Linked DNA regions of Microbispora hainanensis. The protein of the gene in region 1 interacts with the protein of each later gene in a pairwise test. Links are inferred from orthologs where the notes say so. Each region holds a gene or a part of one and is shown in the gene's direction. Other genes may lie near its edges.

Region 1 (8,196 bases):
GCGGCCAACCGCGACGAGCGGGTGTTCGACGACCCGCTGCGCTTCGACATCCTGCGCGACCCGAACCCGCACGTCGGATTCGGCGGCCCGGGCCCCCACTTCTGCCTCGGCGCGCACCTGGCCCGCCGCGAGATCACCGCGATGTTCCGCGAGCTGCTGCGGCGGGTCCCGCAGATCGAGGCGGGCGCACCGGAGCGTCTGCTGTCCAGCTTCATCAACGGCATCAAGCACATGCCCTGCGAGTTCTGACCGGCCGGGCTCCGGGCCCGGCCGGCGGTCAGCCGAGGGGCTTGATCGACCGGAAGACCGTGTTGATGTCGGGGAGCAGGTCGTTCTTGAGCTCCGGCACGGCCATGTAGACGATCGTGGGAAGGTCGGCGCCGGTGTTCACGGCCGCGACGACGACCGTGGTGGTCGCGCCGTCGGCGGTCACCTTGTAGGCCGCCGCGAGCCCGGTGAGGTTGTTGCGCGCCAGGCGCTGCTGGGCCACCTTGGCGATCTTGTTGTCCTTGGGGAACTGGGTCTGCCGTGCCCGGTACATCACCGCGTTGATCACCGGGCCCAGATTGTCGGGCGTGGTGTACTTCGCGGCCAGCGACTGCGCCAGCGTGCCCGACATGACCACGGCGAACTCGCGCTTGCCCTTGGTCGTCATGCCGGCCGGCACGTACTGCCTGGTGGTGAAGCCGTACGTCGCCTTGACCTGCGCCGGGTCGGCGTCCGCCTGCCAGGGGCCGCCGAGCTTGGGCAGCGTGACGCGGCCGGCGGTGTCGGTGAGCACACCGTTCACCGGGGAGGCGGTGCCCTTGTAGACGGGCAGCCGTGACGCGGTCTGCGTCTGCGGCTTGGTCGTGGTGGCGGTCTTGGCGGGGGTCGGCTTCGCCGACGTCGAAGCCTCGGCCGCGTCGCCGGAGCTGAGCGGCCCGGCGGCGAACGCCCACACGAGCACCCCGACGAGCGCGGCGACGACCGAGGCCACCAGCGCGTAGAGCCAGACCGGCCGGCCGTCCTCGTCGTCCTCGTACTCGTCGATGGCCTGGTAGTTCTCCCCGAACACCGTGTTCCACAGTTCCTGCTGCCGGTGCGCGGGAGGGGTCTTGGGCCCGCTGATCTGTCCCGCCGTCACGAACGGCCGGTACGGATCCTCCGGCTGGGGCGGGGCCTGCGGCGCGCCGGAGGCGTGCGGCGGGGCGGCGGAGGCGTGCGGAGCAGCCGGGGCGGACTCGGCGTACGAGCGGACCGACGGGGTGAACGGCGCGGACGGCCGGGAGTGGTCAGGGCTCCCGGGCATCGCACCACCGGGCATCTGGGCGCCTGGCGTCGCGCCGTGGGCCGGGCCTTCGGGCATCGCGCCACCGGGCATCGCACCACCGGGCATCTGGCCGCCGGGCATCGCACTCCCCGGCATCGCACTTCCCGGCATGGCGCCGCCGGAGAACTGACCTCCGTACGGGCCGGGCTGCCCCGACCCCTGGCCCTGACCATGCCCCGCGGGCCCCGCGGGACCCGCGGGGCCCTGTGTGCCGTACGCCGGCGAGGGGCCCCCGAATCTCTCCGCGCTCCCGAATCTCTCCGCGCCACCGAAGCCTTCAGCGCCGCCGAATCTCTCCGTACGGCCGAAGTTCTCCCCGCCGCGGAAGTTCTCCGTGCCTCCGGCGCCCCCCGAGCCGCTGTAGCCGTCCCGGGTGAAGGCGGGGTAGGACCGCTCCGGAGCCGCGCCCGGAAGCGGGCCCCCCGCCATGGTCGCGGTCGCGTCCGCGGACTGCTGGGGCGTCCCCGGCGTCCCCTCGACGAACGACCTGACGGTCGGGGTGAAGGATGACGAGGACGGAGGTGGCGCCTCGGGCCAGGCAGGCGGGATCTCCGGCCACGACGGCTCCCGCTGGTGTTCGCTGCGGTCCGTGGGCACGGTACCTCCCGAGATCATGCCCGAATTGGGGGTGCCTGGCATGATCTCATGCGAGCCGGGGGCTGCCGCAGCGAAACCGCGGAATGCCTCTCGGAACTGCTCACCTGTGGGGTCGGTGGGCGGGTCCTGCATCGGCAAATCCGCGGGCGGAAATGAGTTGGCCACAGAAGCACAGTAGGGGAATGGACATAAGAGCCCACAACGGAACTATCACCATCGTGTATCGCGCTCTGACACGCGAGGTCAGCCCGCAAGATCGATCGGCGACCCGGTTGTGGTCTGCGCTACGCTTGACATGCGTGCCGCCACCCCGCTGAGCGGGCAGCCGCCTCGGAGCGCGAGAGCGCGGAGACGGGGCTGCCTCGACTGTGACGCAGGGACCTGCCCCCGGCGGACGCCATCATCTGTGTGTGATTCCAGCCGCCTGGCGAGGAGTGGAAGTGGACGAGCCGGTGTACGACCCGGAGGCGCTGCAGGCCAAGTGGCTGCCGCGGTGGGAGGAGCTGAACCCCTTCGCGGCGGTCGAGGACCTCGCGGACACCAGGCCGCGCAAGTACATGCTCGACATGTTCCCCTACCCCTCCGGCGACCTCCACATGGGGCACGGCGAGGTCTTCGCGATCGGCGACGTCGTCGCGCGCTACTGGTTCCAGAAGGGCTACAACGTCCTGCATCCGATCGGGTGGGACTCCTTCGGCCTGCCCGCCGAGAACGCGGCCATCAAGCGCAACGCCCACCCCGCCGAGTGGACGTACAAGAACATCGAGACGCAGGCGAACTCGTTCAAGCGCTACGCCATCTCCTTCGACTGGTCGCGACGCCTGCACACCAGCGACGCGGAGTACTACCGCTGGAACCAGTGGCTGTTCACCCGCTTCTACGAGCGGGGCCTGGCCTACCGCAAGGGCGGCCTGGTCAACTGGTGCCCGCAGGACCAGACCGTGCTCGCCAACGAGCAGGTCGTGGCGGGCAAGTGCGAGCGCTGCGGTGCCGACGTGATCCGCCGCGAGCTGACGCAGTGGTACTTCAAGATCACTGACTACGCCGACCGGCTGCTCGACGACATGGCGCAGATCGAGGGCGGCTGGCCCGAGCGCATCCTCACCATGCAGCGCAACTGGATCGGCCGCTCCACCGGCGCCGACGTCCAGTTCCGCATCGAGGGCCGCGACGAGCCGGTCACCGTCTACACCACGCGCCCCGACACGCTGTACGGCGCGACGTTCTTCGTCGTGGCCGCGGACGCCCCGCTGGCGGAGGAGATCTGCGCCCCCGAGCAGGCGGAGGCGCTGGCCGCCTACCGCGCCGAGGTCGCCAAGCTCTCCGACATCGAGCGGCTGTCCACGGAGAAGGAGAAGACCGGCGTCTTCCTGGGCACGTACGCGATCAACCCGGTCAACGGGGAGCGCATCCCGGTCTGGGCGGCCGACTACGTGCTGTCCGACTACGGCCACGGCGCGATCATGGCGGTGCCGGCGCACGACCAGCGCGACCTCGACTTCGCGCGGAAGTTCGGCCTGCCGGTCAAGGTCGTCGTGCACACCGGCCTCGCCGATCCGGGCGAGACCGGCATCGCCACGCCCGGCGAGGGCACGCTGGTCAACTCCGGCCCGCTGGACGGGCTGACGAAGACCGAGGCGATCAAGAAGATCATCGAGGTCCTGGAGGAGCGCGGCACCGGCAGGGCCGCGGTGAACTACCGCCTGCGCGACTGGCTGCTGTCGCGGCAGCGGTTCTGGGGCACGCCGATCCCGATCATCCACTGCCCGGACTGCGGCGAGGTCCCGGTGCCGGACGAGCAGCTCCCGGTCACGCTGCCCGACCTGCGCGGCGCGGCCCTGCAGCCGAAGGGCGTCTCGCCGCTGGCCGCGGCCACCGAGTGGGTCAACGTCGCGTGCCCCAAGTGCGGCGGCCCCGCCCAGCGGGACACCGACACGATGGACACCTTCGTCGACTCGTCGTGGTACTACCTGCGTTACTGCGACCCGCACTACGAGGACGGGCCGTTCGACGTCGAGAAGGTCCGCAAGTGGGGGCCGATCGACCAGTACGTGGGTGGCGTCGAGCACGCCGTGCTCCACCTGCTGTACGCGCGGTTCTTCACCAAGGTCCTGCACGACATGGGCCTGGTCGACTTCACCGAGCCCTTCGAGCGCCTGCTCAACCAGGGCCAGGTCATCAACCGGGGCAAGGCGATGTCGAAGTCGCTGGGCAACGGCGTGGACCTCGGCGAGCAGATCGACACGTACGGCGTGGACGCCGTCCGGCTGACGATGATCTTCGCCGGGCCGCCGGAGGACGACATCGACTGGGCCGACGTCTCGCCGGCCGCGTCGCAGAAGTTCCTCGCCCGCGCGTTCCGCGTGATGGCCGAGGCCGGTGCCGCCAGCGCGCCCGGCGTGGACTTCTCCACCGGCGACGTCGAGCTGCGCAAGGTGACCCACCGGACCATCGACGAGGTGACCAAGCTCGTCGAGAGCTACCGGTTCAACGTCGCGGTGGCCCGCATGATGGAGCTGACCACGGCCACCCGCCGGGCGATCGACTCCGGGCCCGGCGCGGCCGACCCGGCCGTCCGCGAGGCCGCCGAGACCCTGGCGATCATGCTGTCGCTGGTCGCGCCGTACTGCGCGGAGGAGGGCTGGGAGCGGCTCGGGCACGCGCCGTCGGTCGCCAAGGCCGGCTGGCCCGAGGCCGACCCGGCGCTGCTGGTCCAGGAGTCGGTCACGGCGGTGGTGCAGGTGGCGGGCAAGGTCCGCGACCGGCTGGAGGTCTCCCCGGACATCTCCGAGGCCGACCTGCAGGCCCTGGCCCTGGCGTCGGACAAGGTCCGCCCCTACCTGGACGGCGAGCCGCGCAAGGTGATCGTGCGGGCGCCCAAGCTCGTCAACGTCGTCCCGTAACGGGTGACCCCGGCTCCGCCGTACCGTGATCGAACCTGCCCGGTACGGCGGAGCCGTCGTCGTTCGGAATAGGGTGCGCACGTGGCTAATGGCGCATACCTGAGATACCCCCATCTGAACGGCGACCTCCTCACGTTCGTGGCGGACGACGACGTCTGGCTGGCGCCCGCGGGAGGCGGCAGGGCGTGGCGGTTCACGGCCGATCGGGTCGAGGTCTCGCATCCCCGGTTCTCCCCTGACGGCACCCGCATCGCCTGGACGAGCACTCTTGAGGGCGCTCCCGAGGTGTTCGCCGCCGACCTGGAGGGCGGCGAGGGCGCGCGGCTCACCCACTGGGGCGACGCCATGACGGGCGTGCGCGGCTGGACCGAGGACGGGAACGTGCTGGCCGTCACCGCCGCGGGTCACGGCTCCCGCTCGTGGCAGTGGGCCCACGCGGTGCCGCTGGACGGCGGCCCGGCGACGGCCCTGCCGTACGGCAGGGTCAGCGAGACCGCGGTGAGCGGCGCCAGGGTGGCGACCGTGTCGGCGATCTGGCGCGAGCCGTCGCAGTGGAAGCGATACCGCGGCGGCACGGCGGCCAAGATCTGGGTGGACGCGACGGGCGACGGCGAGTTCACCCGCCTGTTCGAAGGCGATCCCGCGCAGCACTGGTCGGTCATGTGGGTGGGCGAGCGCCTGGCCTTCCTCGCCGACACCGACGGCGACGGCAACCTCTACTCCTGCCTGCCCGACGGCTCCGACCTGCGGCAGCACACCACGCACCGCGGCTTCTACGCGCGCCATGCCACGTCGGACGGCTCCCGCGTCGTCTACAGCCTCGCCGGCGACCTGTGGCTGCTGGACAGCCTCGACGCCGAGCCGCGCAGGCTGGACATCACGCTGAGCGGGCCGCGCCCGGCCAGGGCCAGGCGGCCGGCGCCGAACAACGTCGGCGGTTTCGCCCCGGACCGCACCGGGCGGGCCAGCGTGGTCGAGATCCGCGGCACCGCCCACTGGCTGACCCACCGCGACGGCCCCGCAGGCACGCTGCGCGCCGAGCCCGGCGTCCGGGTGCGGCTGCCGCGGACTCTCGGCTCCTCCCCGCAGTCGCAGACCGGCCGGGCCGTCTGGGTGTCGGACGCCTCCGGCGAGGACGCGCTGGAGATCGGCACGCCGGGCGGTGAGATCCGCACCCTGGCCGCCGGGCAGCTCGGCCGGGTGCTCGACCTGGCCGCCGCGCCGGACGGCACGCACGCGGCGGTCGCCACCCACGACGGGCGGCTGCTGGTGGTGGACCTCGACTCGGGGAACGTCCGTGAGGTCGACCGCACCACCCACGGCGACGTGCAGCACCTCACGTTCTCGCCCGACTCGGCCTGGCTCGCGTGGGCGCATGCCTACCAGCCCTGGCGCTACCACCTCAAGCTCGCCCGCGTGGACGGCAGCACCACGATCGAGGTCACCCCGCCGCGCTTCAACGACTACAGCCCGTCCTTCACGACGGACGGCAAGCACCTGGCCTTCCTGTCCGACCGCACGTTCAACCCGGTCTACGACAGGCACGTCTTCGACCTGTCCTTTCCCGCCAGTTGCCGGCCCTATCTCGTGCCGCTCAAGGCCACGACGCCCTCGCCGTTCGATCCCTCGCTGACCGGCCGCGGCTTCGGCGGGGAGGACGACGCCGGCGCGGACTCCCGGGCCTCCGAGAACACCCAGGACGCGAAGAGCGACGGCAAGTCCGACCCGCCGCGGGTGACCGAGGTGGACGCCGACGGGCTGGCTGCCCGGATCGTGCCCGTGCCGGTGCCCGCGGGCGTCTACTCCAACCTGCGCGCCGCCAAGGGCGGCCTGCTGTGGCTGTGTCACCCGCTCACCGGCGAGCTCGGCGACGGCACCGAGCCCGGCGAGCCGGTCCTCGAACGCTACGACCTGGTCAAGCGCAAGGTCACCGAGCTGGACGGGGAGTTCGGGGCCTTCGAGGTCAGCGGCGACGGCACGCGCCTGGTGGCCACCGGCGCACACGGCCTGCAGACCCGCTCCACCGGCGAGGACGACGAGGTCGTCACCATCGACCTGGACCGCGTGGCCGTGACCATCGACCCGGTCGCCGAGTGGCGGCAGGCCTACAACGAGGCCGGGCGGCTCATGCGCGACCACTTCTGGCGGGAGGACATGAACGGTGTCGACTGGGCGGGCACGCTCGACCGCTACGCCCCCCTCGTCGAGCGGATCGGCGCCTACTCCGAGCTGATCGACCTGCTCTGGGAGGTCCAGGGCGAGCTGGCCACCTCGCACGCGTACGCGCGGCCCGTCGGCGCGGGCCGCGATCCACGGCGCCGCCAGGGCCTCCTCGGCGCCGATCTCGCCCGGGACGAGAGCGGGGTGTGGCGGATCCGCCGCATCCTGCCGGGGGAGTCCTCCGACCACGAGGCCCGCTCGCCGCTGCTCGCGCCCGGCGTCGCCGTACGCGAGGGCGACGCGATCGTCGCCGTCGGCGGGCGCCCGGTGGACCCGGTACGCGGGCCGCTGGCGCTGCTGTCCGGGATGGCGGGACGGCCCGTGGAGCTGACCGTACGGCCCGGCTCCGGCGGCGAGACCCGCAGGGTCGTCGTCAGGCCGGTCGCCGACGAGACGCGGCTGCGCTACCACGACTGGGTGGCCGGGCGGCGGGCGTTCGTGCGCGAGGCGTCGGGCGGGCGGGTCGGCTACCTACACGTGCCGGACATGATGTCCACCGGCTGGGCGCAGTTCCACCGGGACCTGCGCGCCGAGATGGACCGCGACGCGCTTGTCGTGGACATCCGCGACAACGGCGGCGGTCATGTCTCCGAGCTGGTGCTGGAGAAGCTGCAGCGACGGGTGACCGGGTGGCAGCTCAGCCGGGGATACGAGCCGGGGCGCTACCCCGAGGACGCGCCTCGCGGGCCCGTCGTGGCCGTCACCGACGAGTTCGCCGGATCGGACGGCGACATCGTCAGCGCCGGGATCAAGAACCGCGGCATCGGGCCGCTCGTGGGCACGCGGACCTGGGGCGGCGTGATCGGCATCGACTCGCGCTACTCGCTCGTGGACGGGACCGTCGTCACGCAGCCGCGCTACTCGTTCTGGCTGGAGGGCGAGGGGTGGGGCGTCGAGAACCACGGCGTCGACCCGGACGTCGAGGTCGTCGCGACGCCGCAGGACCTGGTCGCCGGGCGGGATCCCCAGCTGGCGCGGGCGGTGGAGCTGGCCCTGGCGGCGCTCGAGGACAGGCCGCCGGCCGCTCCGCCGGAGCTGCCGCCGCTGCCGTGACGCCGTGCCCCCGTGCCCCCGTGCCCCCGTACGGTGCCATGGTGCCGTGCGGGGCATGTGCTCGATTGCGTGCACAGCACGGTGCTCGATTGCGTGCACAGCATGGTGCTC
Region 2 (5,619 bases), 8.0 Mb from region 1 along the record:
CTGGCCCGGTGCCGGGACGCGGCCCGGGTGCTCCGGGAGGACCCCGGCGAGTGACGTCGGCGGTGGCGACCGGTCCGAGTACAGCGGACAAAAGGGAATGAAAGTGGGCTGCAAGCGGTCTACCGTAATTCTCGATCGCTCTTGCAGCGAGGGGCCGCGGGGTCTGGAGCGGCACCTCGGCGAGCGGTCCGGCGGGAGTCGCCCACGTCCTCGGTGCGGCTCCCGCCCCCTGCCCATCGCGCACTGCCCATCGCGAACTGTCGGTCGCCGGAGATACGGTTGCCCTGGGTGTCTGACGAGGGGAGACGTGCGACGTGACCGACAGGGCTGACGAGGCTGGCGGGTTCGACGGCGTCGCGCCCGGGGACGCGTCCGGAGACACGGCGAACGGGCGCGAGGAGGCCGCACGCGAGGTCGAGCGCGTGACGAACGCCGCCGAGAGCGCCAGCGGGGAACCACAGAGCGCCAGCGGGGAACCACAGAGCGCCAGCGGGGAACCACAGAGCGCCAGCGGGGAACCACAGAGCGCCAGCGGGGAACCACAGAGCGCCACTAGGGAAACACAGGGCGCCACCGGAGAGGCGCAGAGCGCGAGCGGGGAAGCATCGAGCGCCGGCGGAGAGAGACAGAGCGCGCCGGCCGAGGCACGGGAGCGGCACGCCGAGCTCGCCGAGCTGATCGAGGAAGCCAACTGGCGCTACTACGTGCTCGACTCGCCGACGGTGAGCGACGCCGAATACGACCGCTGGATGCGGGAGATCCGGGCGCTGGAAGAGGCCTATCCCGACCTGCGCACGCCCGACTCGCCCACGCAGAAGGTGGGAGCGCAGATCTCCACCGACTTCGCCCCCGTCACCCATCTCACGCGGATGGAGAGCCTCGACAACGCCTTCAACGACGCCGACCTCGCCGCCTGGCAGGCCAGGGCGGAGCGGCTGATCGAGGCCGACCCCGGGCCCTACCTGTGCGAGCTGAAGATCGACGGCCTGGCCGTGGCCCTGGTGTACGAGAAGGGCCGCCTGGTGCGCGGCGCGACCCGGGGCGACGGGCGCACCGGCGAGGACGTCACCCCCAACATCCGCACGCTCGCCGACGTGCCGCACCGGCTGCGCGGAGACGACGTGCCCGACCTGCTGGAGGTGCGTGGCGAGGTCTTCCTGCCGGTCGAGGGCTTCAAGAAGCTCAACGAGCAGCTCATGGACGCGGGCAAACCGCCGTTCGCCAACCCGCGCAACTCCGCGGCCGGATCGCTGCGGCAGAAGGACCCGCGGGTCACCGCGCAGCGCCCGCTGCGGATGATCGTGCACGGCGTCGGCAAGTGGGAGGGCGACGGTCCGCTGCCCGCCACCCAGTCGGCCGTCTACGAGCGGCTGCGTGAGTTCGGGCTCCCCGTCAGCGACCGCTACAAGGTGGTCAAGAGCCTCGACGAGATCCGCGAGTTCATCGCCTACTACGACGAGCACCGCCACGATCCGGAGTACGAGATCGACGGTGTGGTGGTCAAGATCGACCGTATTGCCGTTCAGCGGCAGCTCGGGTCCACCAGCCGGGCCCCGCGCTGGGCGATCGCGTTCAAATACCCGCCCGAGGAGGTCACCACCAAGCTCCTCGACATTCAGGTCGGGGTGGGCCGGACGGGCCGGGTCACGCCGTTCGGCGTGATGAAGCCGGTGACGGTGGCCGGGTCCACCGTGGAGCGCGCGACGCTGCACAACGCCGCGGAGGTGGCGCGCAAGGGTGTGCTGATCGGCGACACCGTGGTGCTGCGCAAGGCGGGCGACGTCATCCCCGAGATCGTCGGGCCCGTTGTGGAGCTGCGGCAGGGCAACGAGCGGGAGTTCGTGATGCCCACGCACTGCCCCGAGTGCGGCACCGAGTTGGCCCGCGAGCGCGAGGGCGACGCCGACCTGCGCTGCCCGAACGCCCGCTCCTGCCCCGCGCAGCTTCGTGAGCGGGTTTACTTCGCCGCCGGGCGCAACGCGTTCGACATCGAAGGGCTGGGCTATGTCGCGGCGACCGCGCTGACCCAGCCGCTGCCGCCGCAGGAGCCGCCGCTCCGCACGGAGGCCGACCTGTTCGACCTGACCATCGAGAAAATGCTGCCGATCAGGACGGTTGTCCGCGACCCCGACACGGGCCTGCCGAAGACCGACCCGGAGACCGGCGAGCCGAAGGTCGTCGCGCTGTTCGCCACCGTCTCCGGCGAGCCGAGCAAGAACGCCGAGCTGATCCTCCAGCAACTGCAGGAGAAGAAGGACCAGCCGCTGTGGCGGGTGCTCGTGGCGCTGTCGATCCGGCACGTCGGCCCGCCCACGGCCCGCGCGCTCGCCGCGGAGTTCCGCTCGATCGACGCCATCGCCAACGCGTCCGAGGAGGAGCTGGCGGCGGTCGAGGGCATCGGCCCGCGGGTCGCCGCGACCATCAAGGAGTGGTTCGCGGTCGACTGGCACCAGGAGATCATCGAGAAGTGGCGGGCCGCCGGGGTCCGGATGGCCGACGAGTCGCCCGAGGACGAGGGCCCGCGTCCGCTGGAGGGGCTCACCTTCGTCGTCACCGGCACGCTGTCGGACTTCAGCCGCGACGAGGCGAGCGAGGCCATCAGCGCCAGGGGCGGCAAGGTCACCTCGTCGGTGTCGAAGAAGACGAGCTTCCTGGTGGTGGGTGACAACCCCGGCTCGAAGTACGACAAGGCGGTCAAGGCCGGCGTCCCGATCCTCAACGAGGAGGGCTTCCACGTCCTCCTCGACAAGGGCCCCGACGCCGCCCGCGCCGTCGCCCTCACCCCCGAGGAGTGAGCCGCACCTTATTGAGCCGCACCTTGTAGAGCCACTGAGGCAGGGCCGACGGGACCGAGGGGCGTCCTCCGGATCCGGGCCTCGCGGGCACCTGGACGACCGGCCTCGCCTTGAGGATCACCGTTCCGGCGTGCCCAGGCACTCCTGGAGAGGCAGTTCAACGCCACCACTCAGGGGAACATGGCCAACTGCTCTGCCGTTGGCCGAGACATGCCGAGTTCTGCGATGCCCATAGCCGAAGTCATGCACTACGCGGCCTTCACCACCGATCCCGCCGGCGGCAACATGGCCGGAGTGGTGCTCGACGCCGCAGGTCTGGACGACGCGGACATGCTCGCCGTCGCCGCAGAGGTGGGCCACCCGGAGACGGCCTTTCTGAGCGAGGCTCCCGCGCGTCTCACCGAGGCCGGCCGGACGTTCGCCGTCCGTTATTTCAGCCCGAAGCGGGAGGTGCCGTTCTGCGGGCACGCCACGGTGGCGTCCGCGGTCGCGCTGGCCGAGCGGATCGGCCCGGGTGGCCTGGTCTTCGAGACGAAGGCGGGAACCGTACCCGTCGACGTGGCGGCGGACGACGACGGCGTGCTGTGGGCGACGCTGACCAGTGTGGATCCGTACGTCGAGCCGGTCGGCGAGGACGACGTGGCACAGGCGCTCGACGCGCTGAGGTGGCGGATCGACGAGCTCGATCCCGAGCTGCCCCCGCGGATCGCGTACGCCGGGTCGCGCCATCTCGTCCTGGCCGCCGCCACCCGCGAGCGCCTGGCCGATCTGGACTACGACTTCCCGGGGCTGGCGCGCTACATGACCGAACGGGATCTCATCACCCTGCAACTGGTGTGGCGCGAGTCGGCGGACACCTTCCAGGTGCGTGATCCGTTCCCCGTCGGCGGGATCGTGGAGGACCCGGCCACCGGGGCCGCCGCGGCCGCTTTCGGCGCGTACCTGCGGGAGCTCGGCAAGGCCGGTCCCGGCGCCGTGCTGACCCTGCACCAGGGTGTGGACATGGGACGGCCCGGCCTGCTGCGGGTGGAGTTGCGGGACGGGGACACCAGGGTTCGGGTGTCCGGCGCCGGGGTGCCTGTTCCGGCCGGCGACTGATCTGCGCATGCCCCCGGAAGACTGCGGCCGCGAACCGGTGGCAGCCCTCGCGGACGAAGCCCATCCGGCCCACGGCGAAGCGGTGGCATGGTTCGGCGTGACTGGGACGCCGCGGCGATCGGTGGGACCGTCGCCGGTGATCCCGCCGAGTCGTCCGAGACTCAACCGTTCAGGCTTCGTTCCGCCGTGGGCCGCCGGGGACGTTCCTGCGGATTGTGAAAGAGGCCTGGAGGAGGGCGGCGGAGCAGGGAGAATGCAGGCGTGCAGCGTGACTTCGTCATCGTCCGCAATCCAGACCCCGACTCCCGCCTGCCGTACCTGATTCGCGTGCCGTTGGGCGCGGCGGGTCTGGTGCTGCGCGCGGGCGGGACCTGGCCCCGCGAGAGGGCGATCTACTGCTACCCGGCCGGCGATGACGAGTGGCCGGCCGAGCCGGAGGTGATCGAGCGCGTGCCGGTCCGCCAGTGCGTACGGCGGGGCGCCGCGATCGACCTGGTTCTCGACCGCGGCAGGGAGAACCGGTCGCAGATCGTCTACACCACCGCCCGGGGGCGGGACGCGATCTTCTGGCAGACGGCCCGGGTGCGCAAGCAGGCCAGGCCGGGCGTCCGCACTCCGACCGCGCGGGCCTCCGGCATCGCCGCTCTGCCGATCGTCGTGGACAGCGGTGAGCGGTACGGTTACCGCTTCGCCTCGCAGCAGGTCCAGATCGACAAGCGCCGCCTGCCCGCCGGTGACTACGCGGTCGAGAGAGACGGCCGGGTATGGGCCGCCGTCGAGCGCAAGAGCCTGCCCGACCTCGTGGCCAGCCTCCTCAACTCACGGTTGAAATTCCAGCTCACCGAGTTGGCCGCGCTGCCGCGCGCCGCCGTCGTGGTCGAGGACCGCTACTCGGAGGTGTTCAAACTCGACCGTGTCCGGCCCGCGGTGGTGGCCGACGGCATCGCCGAACTGCAAGTGACCTTCCCCGGTGTCCCGATCGTGTTCTGCGAGACCAGGAAACTCGCCGAGGAATGGACCTATCGCTTCCTGGCCGCCGCGTACGCGCTGGCCATCATGCCTGCGGAAGACGGCGAGGCGTACGAGACGCCGGGGGCGGGCCCATCGCGGCGGCCGGTTTCTGAGACGCCGGCTTCGGACCTTCGGCGGCACACGCCGTCCGCGACCGATGCGCAGGCTCCGGACCTTCGGCGGCACACGCCGTCCGCGAGCAACGGCCCGACGACAGCGGAGATCCGGAGATGGGCCCGGAACAACGGCCTGGACGTGTCCGATCGCGGCAGGCTCCGCCCCGAGATCCGGCTCGCCTACGAGCGCGCCCACGAGGAATGACCCGCCTGTAGGTCCGGCCAGGAGCCGAGCCGACGCGTCAGCAACGAGTGCCCGGCCCCCCGGCGCCTTGGGAGACGGCGGCCTGGACACGGAACCCACGAAGGCGTGCCGTACGGGTGGGGAGTCCGTACGGCACGCCTGGACTATGCGGCTGGACTATGCGGCGGGGATCAGGCCGTGGTGCAGACCAGCGGAGACGGGGTGGACGGGGTCCCGCTGGAGCTGCCGAGGAAGCCGAACGCGGTGCTCGCGCCGGGGGCGAGGTTGCCGTTCCAGCTCAGGTTCGAGGCCGTGACATTGGTGCTGCCGGTCAGGTTGGCGTTCCACGACTGGGTGATGGACTGCCCGCCGGGCATCGTCCAGCTCACGGTCCAGTTGTTGATCGCCGAAGAGC

Evidence for each region. Proteins that work in one complex are often made in the same cells at the same time.
Region 2: the proteins of leuS (region 1) and ligA interact in binary tests that used the Escherichia coli proteins (3 or more experiments, as listed by UniProt). The link is inferred for Microbispora hainanensis from one-to-one orthologs.

Annotation. Positions count from the first base shown.
Region 1 is NZ_CP108086.1:8,694,325-8,702,520, reverse strand. What follows is about bases 2,017-5,080. They hold leuS (leucine--tRNA ligase), read left to right. Parts: upstream 2,017-2,349; coding sequence 2,350-4,812; downstream 4,813-5,080. Other genes in these bases: OHB01_RS39295 (S41 family peptidase), read left to right, coding at 4,894-5,080. Outside these bases: OHB01_RS39310 (cytochrome P450), read left to right, coding at 1-249; OHB01_RS39305 (hypothetical protein), read right to left, coding at 278-1,909; more of OHB01_RS39295, read left to right, coding at 5,081-8,085.
Region 2 is NZ_CP108086.1:655,538-661,156, reverse strand. Bases 1-3,054 are described here. They hold ligA (NAD-dependent DNA ligase LigA), read left to right. Parts: upstream 1-314; coding sequence 315-2,795; downstream 2,796-3,054. Other genes in these bases: OHB01_RS02980 (PhzF family phenazine biosynthesis isomerase), read left to right, coding at 3,021-3,054; OHB01_RS02990 (methionine synthase), read left to right, coding at 1-54. Outside these bases: more of OHB01_RS02980, read left to right, coding at 3,055-3,893; OHB01_RS02975 (ERCC4 domain-containing protein), read left to right, coding at 4,155-5,225; OHB01_RS02970 (glycoside hydrolase family 6 protein), read right to left, coding at 5,396-5,619. UniProt on the Escherichia coli protein: DNA ligase that catalyzes the formation of phosphodiester linkages between 5'-phosphoryl and 3'-hydroxyl groups in double-stranded DNA using NAD as a coenzyme and as the energy source for the reaction.